DNA from 3 places in the Clostridium sp. Marseille-Q7071 genome. Region 2 is predicted to be linked to each of the others. Evidence: riboswitches for the same ligand, from Rfam matches in the RefSeq annotation. Region 2 holds a riboswitch; each other region holds the start of a gene.
What was found. A riboswitch is a leader RNA that binds a small molecule or an ion and turns the genes downstream of it on or off. The one in region 2 is predicted to bind S-adenosylmethionine.
Positions count from the first base shown of each region.

Region 1 (6,088 bases), 4.4 Mb from region 2:
TTCTGAACACCTAATAGAATCAAATTCATCTATTCTATATCTTGGACATCCACCCATGCATATAGGTAGTATATTACAATCTTTACATCTTACATCTTCACTAGCATCATATAAAAGATATTTAAATATATTATTAGCATTTGCCTTTTCTTCATTTAAGCTACCTATGCTTAAATTTTCCATTCCTATATCACTCCAGCATTTATATAAATATCCTTTAGGGTCTATAACATAGCTATTTATCATATCTGCACCACAATAATTGTGAACTAACGAAGGGTATCTTATTGGAGTATCTTCTTCAAATCCATATTTTACAAGTTTACCCGCAAATTTAAGTTGTGCTTCTGAAAAAGCTTGTCTACTTAAACATTTCTTATTTTCATAGCAATTATTGGTTGGTTCCACAAATCCTAGATATACTAAAATATTATTTTCAGTATTAATATGATTTATTTCTTTAAGAACTTCCTCCACTTTTTCTTCATTTTCCCTATCTACATTTATTCTTACAGATATTCTATTGATGTATTTTTTAATAATATCTAAATTAGAAATTATTTTGTCATAAGTTCCTTGTCCACCTAAAAGAAATCTTCTCTTATCATGGGTATCTTTTGGTCCATCTAACGTTATCTGCATAGATAAAATATTACATTCCTTTAATTTCTTAGCAATATCTTCTGTTATACCAAATCCATTGCTAATCATCTGCCCAATATAAGTAATATTCTTTTCTTCACAAATCTTAATTATCTCTTTAGACATCTTTTCAATCACATCCATCGCTAAAAGAGGTTCCCCTCCATACCAAACAATTGATAAAGTATGTATACTTGATGAATGTTGTTTTATTAATTCTATTATTTGTTTCTGTATATCTTCATCCATTACAGTAGTATTTCTACTATTTTTTTCATAGCAATACACACATCCAAAATTACAATTTAATGTAGGCGCTATAGTAAGTCCTAGTGAAGTTGTCCCAAATCTACTTTTAAATAATGAATATCTTATTTCTTTTAGTTCATCATAATCATCCTGTACAATAAATCCCCCATATTCCAAATCATTAAGTAATTCTTCACTAATGCTATTTTTTTCTTTCTCAAAATCTAAAAATTTATTTAAATCTTTCTTATCCATCAAAGCTAATGAATTAGTTCTAGCGTTATAAGCCACTACTTTTTTCTCATCTCTTTCAAAATCAAAGAAAAAATTGTATCTAGATTTTTTCATATTATTTTTCCCTCGCTTTCTGCTTTGTATCTATATATTCTATATTGTTGAATTTTTTCCTTCTTATGTAATTATTTTTTTAATATTCAAAAGTAATTGTTATAAATTCATCTTATTTTATTGAAAATTATTTAAAATATACAATTTAATAAGCTTATTTACTAAATTTAACTCTAAATTACATATTAAAAAAGTTAAATAAATATGAGATTTAAACCAAAAAAAAATTTGAAGGGGCTGTTTTAGAATTAATTTAAAAAATTAATTCTAAAACAGCCCCTTTGCATCAATACATTATAAAATTCCTTAAAATGACGGTATTATACTTCCATTATATTTCTCTTCTATAAATTTTTTAATTTTTTCTGAAGCTATAGCTTCACATAGAGCTTTTATATCTTCTTTATCTTCATTTCCACTTTTAACTGCTATTATATTAGCATAAGGTGATTCCTTATCTTCAATTACTATAGCATCTTTAGTAGGATTTAAATTAGCTTGCAGTGCATAATTTGTATTAATTATAGAAGCTTCCACATCATCTAAAGTTCTTGAGAGTTGAGGTGCATCTATTTCTTGTATCTTTATATTCTTAGGATTCTCTACTATATCTAATTTAGAAACTAAATCTTTGTTTTGAAGTTTTATAATTTTATTTTCCTCTAATAGTTTTAATGCTCTTGATCCATTAGTAGGATCATTTGGTATTGTTATAGTTATACCGTCTTTTAATTCATCTAAGTTTTTTATTTTCTTTGAATATAATCCTAATGGCTCTAAATGAACTTTATTTAATGCAACTATATTAGTTTTGTGATTCTTATTAAATTCTTCGAGATATGGAATATGTTGAAAAAAGTTTGCGTCCAGCTCACCATCTTCTACTGCTCTGTTAGGTAATACATAGTCGGAAAAAACTTTAATTTCAAGCTCATATCCTTTTTCTTTTAATATTGGTTTAACTTCCTCTAATATTTCTGCATGAGGTACTGCTGTTGCACCTACTGTTAATTTTTTACTATCAGCTTTTTTCCCACATGCTCCTAATGTAAAGACTAATAAACCACTCAATATTATTGTTAAAATTTTTTTCATTTAAATTACCTCCCTATTATTTCAATTTCTTATAAACTATATTTCCAAAGGATTGAATGCATTGTACTAAAAGTATTAATACAATAATCGTATATATCATTACCTTTTCATTAAACATGTTGTATCCATACATTATAGCAACAGAGCCTAATCCTCCTGCCCCTACTGCACCAGCCATTGCTGAATATCCTATGATAGTGATTGTAGTTAAAGTTATAGCTGATATTATAGAAGGCATAGCTTCCTTTACTATTACTTTAAATAATATTTGAAAGTTGCTGGCTCCAAAGGATTTGGCTGCTTCTATCAATGATTTATCTACCTCATTTAATGCTGACTCTACTACCCTTGCGACAAAAGGTGCCGCTCCTATAGTTAAAGGTACAATCGCTGCTTTTTCACCAATTATTGATCCTGTTAAAACTTTAGTCAAAGGAATTATGGCTATTATTAATATTATAAAAGGAAATGATCTTAAAATATTTATAACCACATCTAGAGCTTTATATATTAATCTATTAGGCTTTAATCCATCTCTATTAGTAACTGTCAATACTAATGCTAATAAAAACCCCAATATTACAGCAAATATTGTAGACCAAAATACCATATATAAAGTCTCTAAAAAACCTTTTAATAATATACCTTTTAATAGGGTTATAATCTCACTACTCATTATTAATCACCTCCCAAGATATATTTCTAGTTGAAAGATAATCAATAACTTTTTCTTTATTACAATTATCAATATTAATTACGAGACTTCCTAGCACATCGTCTCTAAATCTTTCAAGCTTTCCCCACACTATAGACATATCAATATTTAATTCTCTTGCCATAGAAGTTATAATGCTTTCATTAGATGCTTCTTTAGGAAAAAATATTTTTATATTTACTCCACTAGCTGGAACAATTTCTTCCTCTCCTATCAATCTTTTTAAAGCTTTAGGCGGCTTTATAAAAAGCTCTTCAACCTCTCCCATCTCTACTATTTCTCCACTCTCCATAATTGCAACCCTATTACAAGCTTCTCTTATTACTTCCATTTGATGAGTAACTATAATTATAGTTATGTTAAGTCTTTCATTAATCTCTCTAAGAAGATTTAGTATATCCTTAGTTGTTTTTGGATCCAATGCAGAAGTTGCTTCATCACATAAAAGTATATGCGGATCTAAAGCTAATGCCCTAGCTATTGCTACTCTTTGTTTTTGTCCTCCACTAAGCTCTTTAGGTTTAGAATTAACTTTATCTTCTAAATTAACTACCTTTAATAGTTCTAAAACTTTTGACTTTATATAATTTTTATCAAATCCCCAGCATTCTAATGGTAACGCAATATTTTCAAATACAGTTTTCCTTTCAAGAAGAGAAAAATTTTGAAAAATCATTCCTAAATTTTTTCTAAATTCTCTCAGTTCCTTTCCTTGCAAGTTATTTATTTCTCTATTTTCTATTTTTATAATGCCACTATCATACTTTTCTAGTTTATTTAGACATCTTAGTAATGTAGACTTACCTACACCACTATGACCAACTATGCCAAATATTTCTCCTTTATTTATCTTTAAGTTTATATCCTTCAGTACTTTTAAGTCTCCGAAGCTTTTTTCTACTGACAAAATTTCTATCAAAAGTATCACCCCTTTTTTTAGTACATAATTTGCTATACACTATATCTATTTCATAATTGTGAATAATTTTTAATATTACTAAAAACTTTTTTCTATCATAAAAGAAATCAATAAAGTTCTAGATATAAATTACTAATTATTATAATTAGCTGCTTATATTCTAAGATACTTATTTAGTATCTTCAAAAATTGACTTGTGAATGTATCACTACAGCTTTCATTTTATTATTTCATCAGAATATAGTAATAACTCAAACTTAAGTCGAATTTTATATCTTACTAGCAGGAAATAGATATTGTATCTTAATTAATTGTTTTATCTTATATATATTAGATGATAAATATTATCTAAAAATAGTAAATATTGTATAATAAATATTATTCGCGAATAAATAAATTAAAGCCCGAGGAAATCCTCGGGCTTGATATACCAAAGTATCCTCATCTCTCAACATAACGTTGCAGGATTTAGCACCAATGTACATAATGTACTGGTTGCCGGGTTTCATAGGGCCAGTCCCTCCACCACTCTTAATAAGTGTTATTATTTTTTTATTATTTTTTTCTTACATACTATTCTATATCTATTTTAAATTTTTTTCAAGTACTTTTAATTTTTTTTCAATTTTAATTTGAGTTTTTTTAGTCCTTCTCCTAAATAATCCTTATATACAACCATTAACAGAATGATTTCACCTATTCCTATAAGTATATAAACTAAGTTAACTTCCATAAAAGTTGAGTATAATACGTAGAGTGTTAATGCTACGGTCATTATAGAGAATTCCTTTATATGATAGTTAACTCTAAAATGCTTTAAAGATATAAAAGTTCTCATAGCAAAGAATATTATATAAGAAATTCCTGTTGAAATAGCTGCACCTTTTGCACCATATATAGGTACTAATATAATATTACCTATTATATTAGCTATGCATGATACTGCTGCAATATATATATGTGATCTAGGATTTTTAAGGAAATTAATTCCCATAACAGTAGTTTCAGATATTGTGTACATTATTGGCATAAAACTTAAGAATGGAATTAAGAAAATAGCACTTCTATATTCTTTACCAAGTAATAATATTATTAAATCTCTAAATAATATTAGAAGTATGCCTCCAAGCATCATTACCACTGTTATTAATAAGTTCATTTTCTCAAAAAACTTTGTATCATTAGGATCTTTTTCATAACGTTCAAATGCTACTGGAACCCAAAATGTTGTAAAAGAACTTTGAATTATATTTAATATAGAAATAATTTTAAAAGCTGATCCATATATTCCAACTTCATTCAAGTCATTAAAATGTTTAATCGCTATTTTATCTGCTGATTGGAAAAGCCAAGTGATTACAAAAGTAAATAGCAATGGTATTCCATATTCTAATATTTCTTTTTGACTTCTCTTATAATCTTTTTTATTTAAAGTAAATATGTTCCAATAATTAAGTTCTACCACTACCCCCACCAATGTAACTACAAGATTAGAGAAAAAGGCTGCATAAGCTAGTGTTCTAAAATCTCTGTTAAAAAATCCTGCTGATAGAAGTATAAATATTAAATTTGAAACTTTCTGTGCTATTAAAAGTGCAGAATATGCTTTTCCCTTTTGCTGCATTCTAATTAGCATAGTTGCAAATCTATTAAGTATTAGAAATGTTGTATGTACTATTAATAATATAATTATTCTTATACTATATTCTCCAAATAAATAGTTAGATATTTGTTTGCCAAATAAAACTAATATCAATATAGAAGCTATATTTAGTATAAAAGGAATTTTTAAACAACTAAAGAGTAAGTTCTTTCTGTCCTCCTCTTTCTCTTCATAAAAAAATCTAACAAAGGCTTGGTCTATTCCACAAATTATAAAAGCCATTGTTATATTTGTGTATAACTCAAACATTGAAAATTTACCAAATTCCTCTGGTGATAAAAGTCTAGTAGTTATAGGAGTTGTTACAACTGCTATAAGAATGCTAATCCAACTTCCAATGGAAAAAGATAAAAACTTACTTATCAAACTATCCTTCTTCATAATAGTTCTCCTTCATTTAACGTTCTCTTTATAGTTGTCTTAAAAGACATATAACTTTATTTTATACTTCTATATT
Region 1 is NZ_CBCOPR010000001.1:349,104-355,191, forward strand. It holds gene ACWPW7_RS01590 (radical SAM protein) at 1-1,239, opposite strand, end outside; gene ACWPW7_RS01595 (MetQ/NlpA family ABC transporter substrate-binding protein) at 1,546-2,334, opposite strand; gene ACWPW7_RS01600 (methionine ABC transporter permease) at 2,351-3,010, opposite strand; gene ACWPW7_RS01605 (methionine ABC transporter ATP-binding protein) at 3,003-3,968, opposite strand; SAM riboswitch class I at 4,407-4,509, opposite strand; gene ACWPW7_RS01610 (lipopolysaccharide biosynthesis protein) at 4,579-6,012, opposite strand.
Region 1: it holds a riboswitch for S-adenosylmethionine, as region 2 does, so the genes downstream of both, ACWPW7_RS01605 (methionine ABC transporter ATP-binding protein) here and ACWPW7_RS22555 (MetQ/NlpA family ABC transporter substrate-binding protein) in region 2, are expected to answer to the same signal.

Region 2 (6,088 bases):
AAGAGATATGTATTCTGCATTTCTAATAATGAATACAAAGGATAACTTAAAAGAAGTAGATATAGATAGAGCAAATGCAACTTTTGAAAACTTCTTCAAGTTGCATAATAAAGAAATAAAAAGAATTAGAAAATTAGATAAAAAACAAATAAGTAGCATAGGACTCTAAAAGTCTATACTACTTTGGGGCATATGGTTTTGAACCGAGCCAATATGATAAACCCCGTAGGGTGATAATAGTTTCAACGGAAACTTTGCCCGATAAAGTCTTAGGGAAACCAAGCCAGTATTTGGTGTTAACCGATATTGCTTTAGCAATTATCGGCTATCCAAAAGAAGTTTGGATAGTACCTAAGAACCTTATGACTTTAGTCGTGAGAGATTCAGCTGCGAAGAATGTAATATAGCTGTTACAAATTATCAACAGTCTTAGCAGTTACATAAATTAGAGGTGTTAGGATAGTGATAAGAAAAAGTAAGATGTTTTTATTGGTTTTAGAACTTCATCTTAACCCTTCATTTTTCTAAAAGCTAGTGGTGTTTTTCCGTGAACTTTTTAAACATTTTTACGAAGTTTCCACTATAATTATATCCAAGGATTTTAGATATTTCATCAATACTTAATTCTGTTGTAGTTAATAGATTTTCTGCCATTGTCATTTTAATGGAAGTAGTATATTGACTAATACACATATGATATTTTGCTAAAAAGCCTGCTTTTAATTTTTGTTCATTTAGAAATACCATTTTACTTAAGCTTTTAATGGTAGGAGGATTGCAGGCTTCTTTTGTTAAAATATTGTGGGCTTTTTGTATTGCATTGGAATCTGAGGCAGTTAAAGTAATATGCCTATTTTTCCCCATTTTAATATGACCATAATTTAATGACAAACTCCTTTCATTTGATATTTCTATCATTCTATGATAATTTTAGTTAGCTAATTATATTATCGCTTAAAATTAAAAACACCCTACATTTCTGCAGAGTTCCGTAAATTCAATAACGATTCGCTACTGAGTTTTAATTTTTGTTCTGGCTTTAAAGGTAACAGCTGAGTCTCGTTCAACCTAGAAATTTAATGCGAATTCCCATAATAAATACTAAAAATAAAACGAATAGTATAGCCAAAACAAAAAGCACTATACCTATCACTATCAGTACCTTATCTAATTTTTCTGAATTGAATACCTTTCTTAAAGTTGTATAAATCAGTATGCCTAAGATTCCACCAAGAGTGTTAGTCAAGAGATCAGTTATATCCGTAGCGCCGACCGCTAAAATGGATTGACTCACTTCAATAAAAAGACTAAACAATAAAATATAGATGGCATTTTTAACCATTGAACTTTTTTTGTTCACTATTTCTATCAAAATACCTAAGGGAACAAAAATAATAATATTGTAGACAACTTCTTTGACGCCACCTGACGCTCCAAATGGTATCAAGTTAATATGTCGTAATTGCTCACCAGAAAATACTCGATTAAGTACATCATTCAGCGAAACTGAAAATTTAAAAAGCAATATCCAGATCAAAACGATGAAGTAAAGATATAAAAGAATTTTACCTGCTTTTTTCATGTGAATGCCTCCTTCGTATTTGAATGCTTTATTTATTATATCACGAGGTGTCGAGTCAATTTAGCATTTATACAAAAATAAGCGCCAAGGAATATGCTGGGGAGTGTATCAGACTTTTCAACAGCAGTAGCAACTAGACAGCAATAATTAATTTAGGACTTATACTATTTGTTAAGTGGAATGTAAGAGAACTGGAATAAAATTTTATTTAGAAAAGTGTTGACAATTACTGTTATGGATAATATAATAAATCCAATAACTAAATATAACTTATCTAGAGCGGTGGAGGGACTGGCCCAATGATACCCGACAACCAGCATTCTCATTCGAATGAAATGGTGTTAATTCCTACAGATTGTAAAATCTGAAAGATAAGGACGATAGCAAATTTTATGATACAATTTATTGTTTATTAAAGTTAATCATGCTGTTTTCCTTATAGGAAAGCAGCTTTTTTATTATATAAAAGAATTAAAGAATTAAAATATTAATAACTAAATATAACTTATCCAGAGTGGCGGAGGAACTGGTCCTATGAAGCCCGACAACCAGCATTCTCATTCGAATGTAGTGGTGTTAATTCCTGCAGATTGTGAAATCTGAGAGATAAGGATGTCAGCAAATTTTATGATACAATTTATTGTTTATTAAAGTTAATCATGCTGCTTTCCTTATAGGAGAGCAGCTTTTTTATTACATAAAAGAATTAAATAATTAAAATGTTAATAACTAAATATAACTTATCCAGAGTGGTGGAGGGACTGGCCCAATGATACCCGACAACCAGCATTCTCATTCGAATGTAGTGGTGTCAATTCCTGCAGATTGTAAAATCTGAGAGATAAGGATGTCAGCAAATTTTATAATGCAATTTTATTGCTTATTAAATTTAATCATTGCTGTTTTCCTTATAGGAGAACAGCTTTTTTTTATAGTGTTTGATTAAATATATTAATAAAAATGTGAATTGAAAGGATGATTAAAATGAAATCAAAAAAAATACTATCATTAGCAGCGGCGCTTGCATTAAGTTTAGGCCTAATAGCATGTGGAAAGACTAATGACCTAAAAACTACAACTGATGCTCCGGCAAAAGACATAATAGTAGGTGTGTGTGCTGGACCTTATGGTGACATGTTTAAAGATGCAATTCAACCTTCCCTAGAAGAAAAGGGCTATAAGATAACTATTAAGGAATTTAGTGATTATGTTCAACCCAACAAAGCACTTGCAAATAAAGAAATTAACCTCAATATGTTTCAGCATTCTGTGTATCTTGAGAAATTTGGCGCTGGAAATAATTTAAATTTAACTGCAATTGCAGAAATACCAACAGCAGGTATGGGAGTTTATTCAAATAAAGTTAAATCCTTAGATGAACTAAAAGAAGGTGCTCTAGTTACAATACCGGATGATCCTACAAATTTAACAAGAGCATTAAAGGTACTAGAAGCTGCAGGGCTTATTACAATAGATCCTAAAGTTGAAAATTCAATAGCAACAGAAAAAGATCTTTCAGAGAATCCCAAAAAGCTTGAGTTTAAGCTTATAGAAGCACCACAGCTTCCAAGGACTTTAGATAGCGCAGATTTAGCAGTTATAAATGGGAACTTTGCAATTGCTGCAGGACTTAACCCTAGCGAAGCTTTATATAATGAAAAACTTAGTGATGGATATATAAATGTTATAGCAGTAAGAACAGAAGATGCAGATTCTCAGTTATCAAAAGATGTATTAGAGGTAGTTAAATCTTCTAAGTTTAAATCAGTAATTGATGATCCTAAGGGACAATATAAAGCTTTTCAAAAGCCAGCTGATTATTAATAAAAAGGAGTCATGTTGAATGATAGAACTTAAAAATATTAATGTGAAATTCAAACAAAAAAGCGATGAACTTCATGCTGTTTCAGATGTTTCCCTCAGAATTAAAAGAGGGGATATATTCGGAATAGTTGGTTCAAGTGGTGCTGGAAAAAGTACATTATTACGAACAATTAATCTTTTAGAGAAGCCTTCCAGTGGGGAAATAATGATCAATAATAAAAACATTATAAATTATAAAGGGAAAGAATTAAGAGAATTAAGACGAGGAATAGGCATGATATTTCAGCACTTTAATTTAGTTTTAAACAAAACTGTTTATGAGAATATTGGATTTTCACTTAAAACTGCTGGTAAAACTAAAGAAGAAATCAATATTAGGGTTAATGAACTTCTTCAGGTTGTTGGATTAAAAGATAAAGCTGAGGTCTACCCTTCAAAATTAAGCGGAGGACAAAAGCAAAGAGTAGGAATTGCAAGAGCAATGGCTAATAATGCCAAAATATTATTGTGTGATGAACCAACCTCAGCACTTGACCTTGAAACTACAGCATCTATTTTAAAGCTTCTCAAAGATATAAATGAACAATTTGGAATGACCATTGTAATTATTACTCATGAATTAGAGGTCATAAAGTCAATATGTAATAGAGTTGCAGTAATGGATAAAGGAAAAGTTGTAGAAGAAAGGCTGGTTTACGATTTATTTGCAAATCCTCAAAATGAATATACAAAACAGCTTTTAGCACATTCCTCAAATTTTCAGTTGCCAGAAGAACTTATTAAGAGTTTAAAAGGTCACATTGTAAAGCTTAAATATGTTGGAGAAACTGCTACAGAGCCTATATTATCGACACTTTCAAGTAAGTACAATGTGATTTTCAGCATACTTCAAGGAAAAATAGAGTACATTGGAGATTTACCTATGGGAACATTGTATATAACCATCAGCGGCAATGATGAAAGTATAGCTGAAGCTATTCAATATTTAAAAAATAACACATATAGTACGGAGGTGATTAGACATGTTATCCAATAATTTTAACCTTTTTGAAGAATTAATATTAGCACTTAATGAAACTTTTATTATGGTTTCTGTTTCACTAATAGTTTCCATAATAATTGGCGGGCTCCTTGGACTTTTACTTTTTTTAAGTTCTAACCACTTATTTTTTAAAAACAGGATGTTAAATGGAGTTTCAGGGATCATTATAAATGTTACAAGATCAATACCATTTATAATACTTTTAGTACTGCTTATACCAATTAGCAGCGCAATTATGCATACAACCATTGGTCCAGCTGCAGTTATAGTGCCACTTTCAGTATCAGCAATAGCTTTTTATGCAAGGCTTTCAGAAGCTTCATTTAGTGAGGTAAATATGGGGGTTTTAGAGGCAGGAGTAGCCTCTGGTGCTAAATCCATAGAGATAATAATTCACATACTTATACCAGAAGCTCTTCCGCAGCTTATAAATGGAATTACTATAACAGCTATTTCTCTTATTGGATTTTCAGCTATGGCAGGTACTGTAGGGGGAGGTGGTATAGGCAATTTAGCAATTAGATATGGTTATCAACGTTACAATACCACAGTAATGCTAACTTGTGTTGGTGTATTAATCATAATAGTTCAAGGCTTGCAATTGTTAGGTGATTTTTCTGCAAAGCAAGTAAATAAAAAATAAATGTAGGGGGTTTTTAATAATGAGTGAGAAAAAATATTGGGATGAAGAAATAGAAACATTACCAAGGGCAGAGCTTGAGGCGTTACAAGAAAGGGAACTTAAAGAAATATTAGAATTGTCATATAGCAACTCTACGTACTATAAAGAAGCTTTTGATGCAGCTGGGGTAAAACCTTCTGATTTTCAAAAACTTTCAGACATAACTAAATTTCCATTTGTAGATAAACAAATAGAACGTAAACGCCAAACTAAAAGCCCGATTTTGGGAGATATGGTTGCTGTAAGTGAAGATGAAGTGGTTTTCGTTTCTGCTTCAAGCGGATCAACTGGAGTTCCTACCCTAAGTCCTTTTACAAAACAGGATTTTGATGAATTTCAAGATGTAGAAAGCAGACTTTTTTATGCAGCAGGCATGAGGAAAAATGATAGATATGTGCATGCACTTAACTTTTCACTTTTTGTAGGAGGACCAGATGTTATTGGTGCTCAAAACCTTGGTGCACTATGTATCTGGGCAGGAACAATTCCTTCAGAAAGACTTTTATTCATTTTAAAGGAGTTTCAACCAACAGTAATTTGGACAACGCCCTCATATGCCTGGTTTTTAGGAGAAACTGCTAAGAAAAATGGAATTGATCCAGCTAAAGATTTATCAATAAATAAAATTATAGTTGCAGGAGAAGCTGGCGGGTCCATTGATGCAACAAGAGATGCCATTGAGGAGCTTTGGGGAGCAAAGGTTTATGATTTCTTTGGAATATCTGATATATTTGGTGCTTGTGCAGGTATGTGTGAAGCTAGAAATGGACTTCATATTGCAGAAGACCACCTGCTAGTTGAAGTCTTAGATTTAGAAACAGGAACACCAGTAGCTGATGGTGAACGCGGAGAGATAGTACTTACCACTTTAAGAAAAAAAGCACGTCCTATGATTCGATTTAGGACAGGCGATATTGGTATTGTTGACAGAAGTCCATGTATTTGTGGAAGAACACAT
Region 2 is NZ_CBCOPR010000001.1:4,746,514-4,752,601, reverse strand. It holds gene ACWPW7_RS22570 (RNA-guided endonuclease TnpB family protein) at 1-169, shown strand, start outside; partial or broken gene ACWPW7_RS22565 (helix-turn-helix domain-containing protein) at 509-885, opposite strand; gene ACWPW7_RS22560 (VanZ family protein) at 1,064-1,582, opposite strand; SAM riboswitch class I at 1,850-1,960, shown strand; SAM riboswitch class I at 2,085-2,195, shown strand; SAM riboswitch class I at 2,320-2,430, shown strand; gene ACWPW7_RS22555 (MetQ/NlpA family ABC transporter substrate-binding protein) at 2,567-3,406, shown strand; gene ACWPW7_RS22550 (methionine ABC transporter ATP-binding protein) at 3,426-4,442, shown strand; gene ACWPW7_RS22545 (methionine ABC transporter permease) at 4,429-5,091, shown strand; gene ACWPW7_RS22540 (phenylacetate--CoA ligase family protein) at 5,111-6,088, shown strand, end outside.

Region 3 (6,088 bases), 4.5 Mb from region 2:
AAAATAAATCAATTTTAAATTTCTCAGATTCTGCTGAGAAATGTCCATAATTGTGAATTTTGCATTAATTGTGAATTTTGCATTGTAAATTGTGAATTAAATATAATATACCCTATTCATAATATATTTTTACCATTTCAGAATCATTACAAACCTTTTAAATGTAAATTAACAATTTTCTATTTAATGATTAATATATGTAGCATTATATATAAAATAAAACCCTGTACTAAATCAAGTACAGGGTTTTATTACTATATATATCTTCTAATTTGAGCTACTTTACTTAATTTTTCCCATGGAAGATCTAAGTCTGTTCTTCCGAAGTGTCCATAAGCAGCTGTTTGTCTGTATATCGGTCTTCTTAATTCTAATTCTTTTATTATAGCACCAGGTCTTAAATCGAATACTTCTTTAATTATTTCGACAATCTTATCATCTGATACCTTTCCTGTTCCAAAAGTATCAACTTCAATTGATACAGGATTAGCTACTCCTATAGCGTATGCAAGTTCTACTTCTAGTTTATATGCAACTCCTGCAGCTACTAGATTTTTAGCCACCCATCTTGCAGCATATGCAGCTGAACGGTCAACTTTTGTTGGATCTTTTCCTGAGAATGCTCCACCGCCATGTCTTCCGTATCCACCATAAGTGTCAACAATTATTTTTCTTCCTGTTAATCCTGAATCACCTTGTGGTCCACCTATAACAAACTTTCCAGTTGGATTAATATAGTATTTAGTATTTTCATCTAATAATTCAGATGGTACTATAGCATTTATAACATGTTTCATTAAGTCTTCATAAATTTGCTCTTGAGAAACATCTGGGCAATGTTGAGTTGATATAACTATTGTATCTATTCTTACTGGTTTTTCATCCTCATATTCAACTGTAACTTGAGTTTTTCCATCTGGTCTTAAATATGATAAAGTTCCGTTTTTTCTAATTTCTGCCAATCTTCTTGATAATCTATGAGCCATAGCTATTGGAAGAGGCATATATTCTTCAGTTTCAGATGTAGCAAATCCAAACATCATTCCCTGATCTCCAGCTCCTACAGCTTCAATTTCCTCTTTTTCTTGTCCTCTTTTTTCTATTGCCTCATCAACACCTTGAGCTATATCTGGAGATTGTTCATCAATAGATGTTAATACAGCACAAGTATTGCAATCAAATCCAAATTTAGCCCTTGTATACCCTATTTCTTCTACAGTTTTTCTAACTACCTTTGGAATATCTACATAACAATTAGTAGTTATCTCTCCCATAACCATAACCATACCAGTAGTTACTGCTGTTTCACAAGCTACTCTAGCATTAGGATCGTTCTCTAATATACTATCTAAAACCGCATCTGATATTTGATCACACATTTTATCTGGATGTCCTTCTGTAACTGACTCTGAAGTAAATAATCTTCTCATTTCTTAATCTCCTCCTCACTACGTTTATAAAATAAAAAAACTCTTCTTAGATAAGAAGAGGCTAAATATACATACTTGCACTCTCTTATCTTGCAGAATTACTTCCGCAGGAATTGGCACCGTTGTACATACGCACCGGTTGCCGGGTTTCACAGGGCCCGTTTCCCTCCACCTCTCTTGATAAGAGTAAATATTTTATTATTAAGTTTACTAGATAAATACTAACATAATGTCATTTCCCTGTCAACATTGCTACTGTAAATTATATTAAGGAGAAAATTTTCCCACAAATCTTACATATATTACAAAAAGACACTCTATAAGGATGTCTTTTGCAATATATACATAATCTAGGTATAACTTATTTTAAGTCAAAAGTAATTGCAATTTATTTTCAGTCAAAGTCTCTATTAAATAAACTTAATAAATTCTAAATTACTATCCCTTCCTCTCTCCCCATAATTTTTTTATACGTAAAAATACCTAAGGTATCTGATAAAAACCATCCAATAGGAATTGCTAAACATATCCCAGTAAATCCTAAAGGTGTTATTGCAAGACCATATGCCAAGAGTACTCTAGTTCCTTGGGAAACAAAAGTGAGAATAATAGACACATTAACTTCGCCAAGTCCACGATAAAACCCATAAAACATTTGTAAAAATCCAAGCAATGTATAAGTAACACATACAATACGTAAATAATACACGCTAACTTCAATAACATCAATAGCTTCCTTCTTAACGAAAATTAATACCAACTGTGGTGCAAAAACAAAAACCAGTATAGAAATAGCCAGCGAAAATATAACTATAACTTTTGAAACACCACGGATCCCTTCACGAATTCTTTTCATATTTCCTGCACCTTTATTTTGCGCAACATAGGTAGAAAAAGCATTACCAAAATCCTGCATAGGTATATTAGCAAAAGAATCAATCTTTGAAGCAGCTGCAAAGTACCGCCATTACTATAGCACCAAAAGTATTAACGATACTTTGAATCATCATCATACCAAAGCTTGATGCAGATTGTTGTACAGCAGTTAAAATAGAATAACTAGCAACTGTTTTAAACATCTGCCTATCAAATACAATATCTTGACGCTTAAATTTAATAAAATCTATACGTTTAATTGCATACACAGCACAGCTAACCGCTGAAATACCTGAGCAATAAATGTTGCCAATGCAACACCTGTTACTTCCATATTTAATATTATAGTAAAAACCAAGTCTAAAATTATATTGATTACAGCAGATAAAATTAAAAAGTAAAGTGGGGATTTGGAATCGCCAATAGCTCTAAGTAAAAAAGAAAATGCATTATAAACTCCTGAAAAAATTAGCCCTGCAAATATAAATCTCAAATAATCAGCAGCATATGCTCTTGTTTCTGGTGGCATTTGAAACAACTGAATTATTTGCCCCATAAATAGAGATGTTATTACCGTAAGCGTAATGCTTATAATAAAAATAAATATAAAGGAAGTTGAAATTGCTTTTTTCAATTCTTCATATCGCTTTGCACCAAAAAGTTGAGAAAAAAGTGCAGACGCTCCCATAGAAAGCCCAATCAAAATAGATGTCACAAATGTCATAATTGCAAAGGATGAACCAACAGCAGCTAATGCCTCTTTTCCCACAAATCGACCCACAATAATTGTATCAACAATATTATAAAATTGCTGAAACAAATTACCAATAAACATTGGAATTGCAAATCGAATGATCATCTTCATTGGCTTCCCTTTTGTCATATCAGTTTCCAAATCAAACACCTCCAAATATCTATTTAAGTTAAAAACTTAAATTTCGTCTTCTAGAATAGCATTTTTTCTTTTTTCACATAATTTAAAGTAATCTATATATCTTTAAATTATTGAAATAAATTATGTTCAATTTAATATAGGATTGTAAGCAATAGCTAGTCCACCAGTTACAGGATTCTTATAAATTTCACAATCAATTTCATATACGTGCTTTATAAGCTCTTTTGTTAGAATTTCATTAGGAACTCCATTTGCAATTACTTCTCCACTTTTTAAAACATATAAAATATCACAATAGGTTGCAGCAAGAGAAAGATCATGTAATGCAGCCAAAGTGCCAACTTTTAAAGACTTAACAATTGATAAAATTTGTAATTGGTATTTAATATCTAAATGATTTGTTGGTTCATCAAGTATTAAAAATTTAGGTTGCTGAGCAATAGCTCTAGCTAATATAACTCTTTGTTTTTCACCGCCGGAAAGAGTTAGATAACTTCTATTTGAATATGAAACTAAATCTACTTTCTTAAGGGCTTCATTAACAATTTCATAATCACTTTTATTATTTGATTGCATTAAATTTTTGTGAGGGGTTCTACCCATCATGACCATTTCATATACAGTAAAGTCAAAACTCATATCATTAAATTGTCCAACAACTCCCATTGTTTTGGAAATTGACTTTGGACTAGATTTTAAAACATCTTTCTCATCTAAAAATACCGATCCTTGTTTAGGCTTAATTACTTTATATATACTTTTTAACAAAGTGGATTTTCCACATCCATTAAAAGGCCCAATAATACCAACAAATTGTCCACTACCAACATAGAGAGAAATGTCTTTTATAATATCAGCTCCTGAAAGTGCAACTTGCATATTATCAACTTTTAAATTCATATTATTTTCCTCCAAATCCGTAACTTTTCTTAATTAACATATACATAAACATAGGAGCACCAAGAAGAGCTGTGACAATACCAATTGGCAATTCACCTTTTGGTATGATTGTTCTTGCCAATATATCTGTCCAAATAAGGAAAATCGCACTAGTAAGGATACCTGCTGGTAAAAGCCGCTTATGATCAGAACCAACAACACTTCTAACTATATGAGGAATAATTAAACCAACGAATCCAATGATACCGCATGTTGCTACAATTACACCTGTAACTATAGATGAAATAACCATATAAAGCCTTCTATAAAAATTAAGATTAATTCCTAAAGTAACTGCAGCTTCATCGCCCACTAACATTGTGTTCATTATTCTTGATTGTAACAAGAAAAAATAATAGCTATCATCACAACCGTTCCGATTAAGGGTAAATCCTCCCACTTGGCAGAAGCAAGACTACCCATTGTCCAAAAAGTTATAGAACGAATTCCTTCTGAGTCTTTTGCAAAATAAACAATAAAATTTGAAAATGCACTACATAACGCATTAATTACTGTTCCAGCAAGAACTAACTTGACAGAAGACATTTTGCCACCAATACTCGAGAGCACCAAGACCAAAATAGCAGCTCCTAAAGCTCCAATAAATGCCCAAAAAGCAATCCCCATCTCACCGATAATACTTGTACTAGCAAAACCTATCATTATAGAAAATGTTGCTCCTAAAGAAGCACCTGAGGAAATACCCAATATATATGGATCAGCCAATGGATTTTGTACAGAAGCTTGCATAACAGCTCCACATAAAGCAAGCCCTGAACCAACAATCATTGCTAACAATACTCTTGGAAAACGAATCTGCCAAATAATATCTACAAACATTCCTGACGTAAGTTGACTAAGATTCCCAATTTGTATACCTGTTAATTTATAAATCAATATTCTACAGGATTCATTAAAAGGAATAGACACTTGCCCTATAGATACTGAAATAATAATAGAAAATACAATAGTGACAATTAATAAAAGGATTATTGAATTAAACATATATCGGCTTTTTAATACAGACTCAAAATTTGTTGAAGTATCTTTCCTATCGCTTTGTTTTATCTTTAATATCATTTTTCCCTTCCCCCAAATAATTCAGGATGAATAAATGCTGCTACATCTTCATATAGATCAGCAAGTTGAAGACCACCATTTATCGAATTTGTATATTCTGCCACCATTACATTTCCTGTTTTTATTGCACTGACATTTTTGAGTCTTTCGTTTGAAAGTAGTTTGTTTTTTATCATCTCACTGTTAGGCTCCTGAAATTCTGTGATAATAATTTTTTCCGGATTAGCAGCAATAATTGCCTCAATTGACATCTCGATATATCCATTCTCTGACAATTTCATATATTCTCCGCCTGCACCTTCAATCATTTCATCAATAATGCACCAAGAAGGTGGATAGTAATAATAGGTTTCTCGTGCACTTCCAATAAGCAATACCTTTGGAGTTTCTTTAGCACCTTGAGCTATCCTTTTAACATTATTGATTCTAGAGTTCTGCTCTTTTAGATATATATCGGTCTCACCCCTAACATTAAAAGCCATTCCAAAATTCTTAATTTCCGTAAAATATTCCTCGATGCTGCGTCCTATTGTAAAGTTTACAGCGGAAAGTACTTGAATACCCCTGTCATTCCAAAAAGAAATATCCCCCAATAATTCTTCTTTAAAAGCTGAAGATATGGAATAGATAATGTCAGGTTTCAATGCAAGTACAGCTTCTTTAGATAATTGCACGATTCTGTAATAATTGGCATCTGGTTAATTTGATTAGCATATTTTGAAAAGGATTGATTAAGATAACCTACACCAACAACTTTATCCTTTTGCCCAAATTCAATCATGAGTTCAGCCATAGTTTCTCCAATAACTACAACTTTTTTAGGTTCTCTTTCAATGGTTTGTTCTATTTCTTTACCTTCATTCGTATA
Region 3 is NZ_CBCOPR010000001.1:234,635-240,722, forward strand. It holds gene metK (methionine adenosyltransferase) at 255-1,430, opposite strand; SAM riboswitch class I at 1,513-1,617, opposite strand; partial or broken gene ACWPW7_RS01055 (MATE family efflux transporter) at 1,861-3,201, opposite strand; gene ACWPW7_RS01060 (ABC transporter ATP-binding protein) at 3,328-4,101, opposite strand; partial or broken gene ACWPW7_RS01065 (FecCD family ABC transporter permease) at 4,103-5,145, opposite strand; gene ACWPW7_RS01070 (ABC transporter substrate-binding protein) at 5,217-5,894, opposite strand; gene ACWPW7_RS01075 (hypothetical protein) at 5,861-6,088, opposite strand, start outside.
Region 3: it holds a riboswitch for S-adenosylmethionine, as region 2 does, so the genes downstream of both, metK (methionine adenosyltransferase) here and ACWPW7_RS22555 (MetQ/NlpA family ABC transporter substrate-binding protein) in region 2, are expected to answer to the same signal.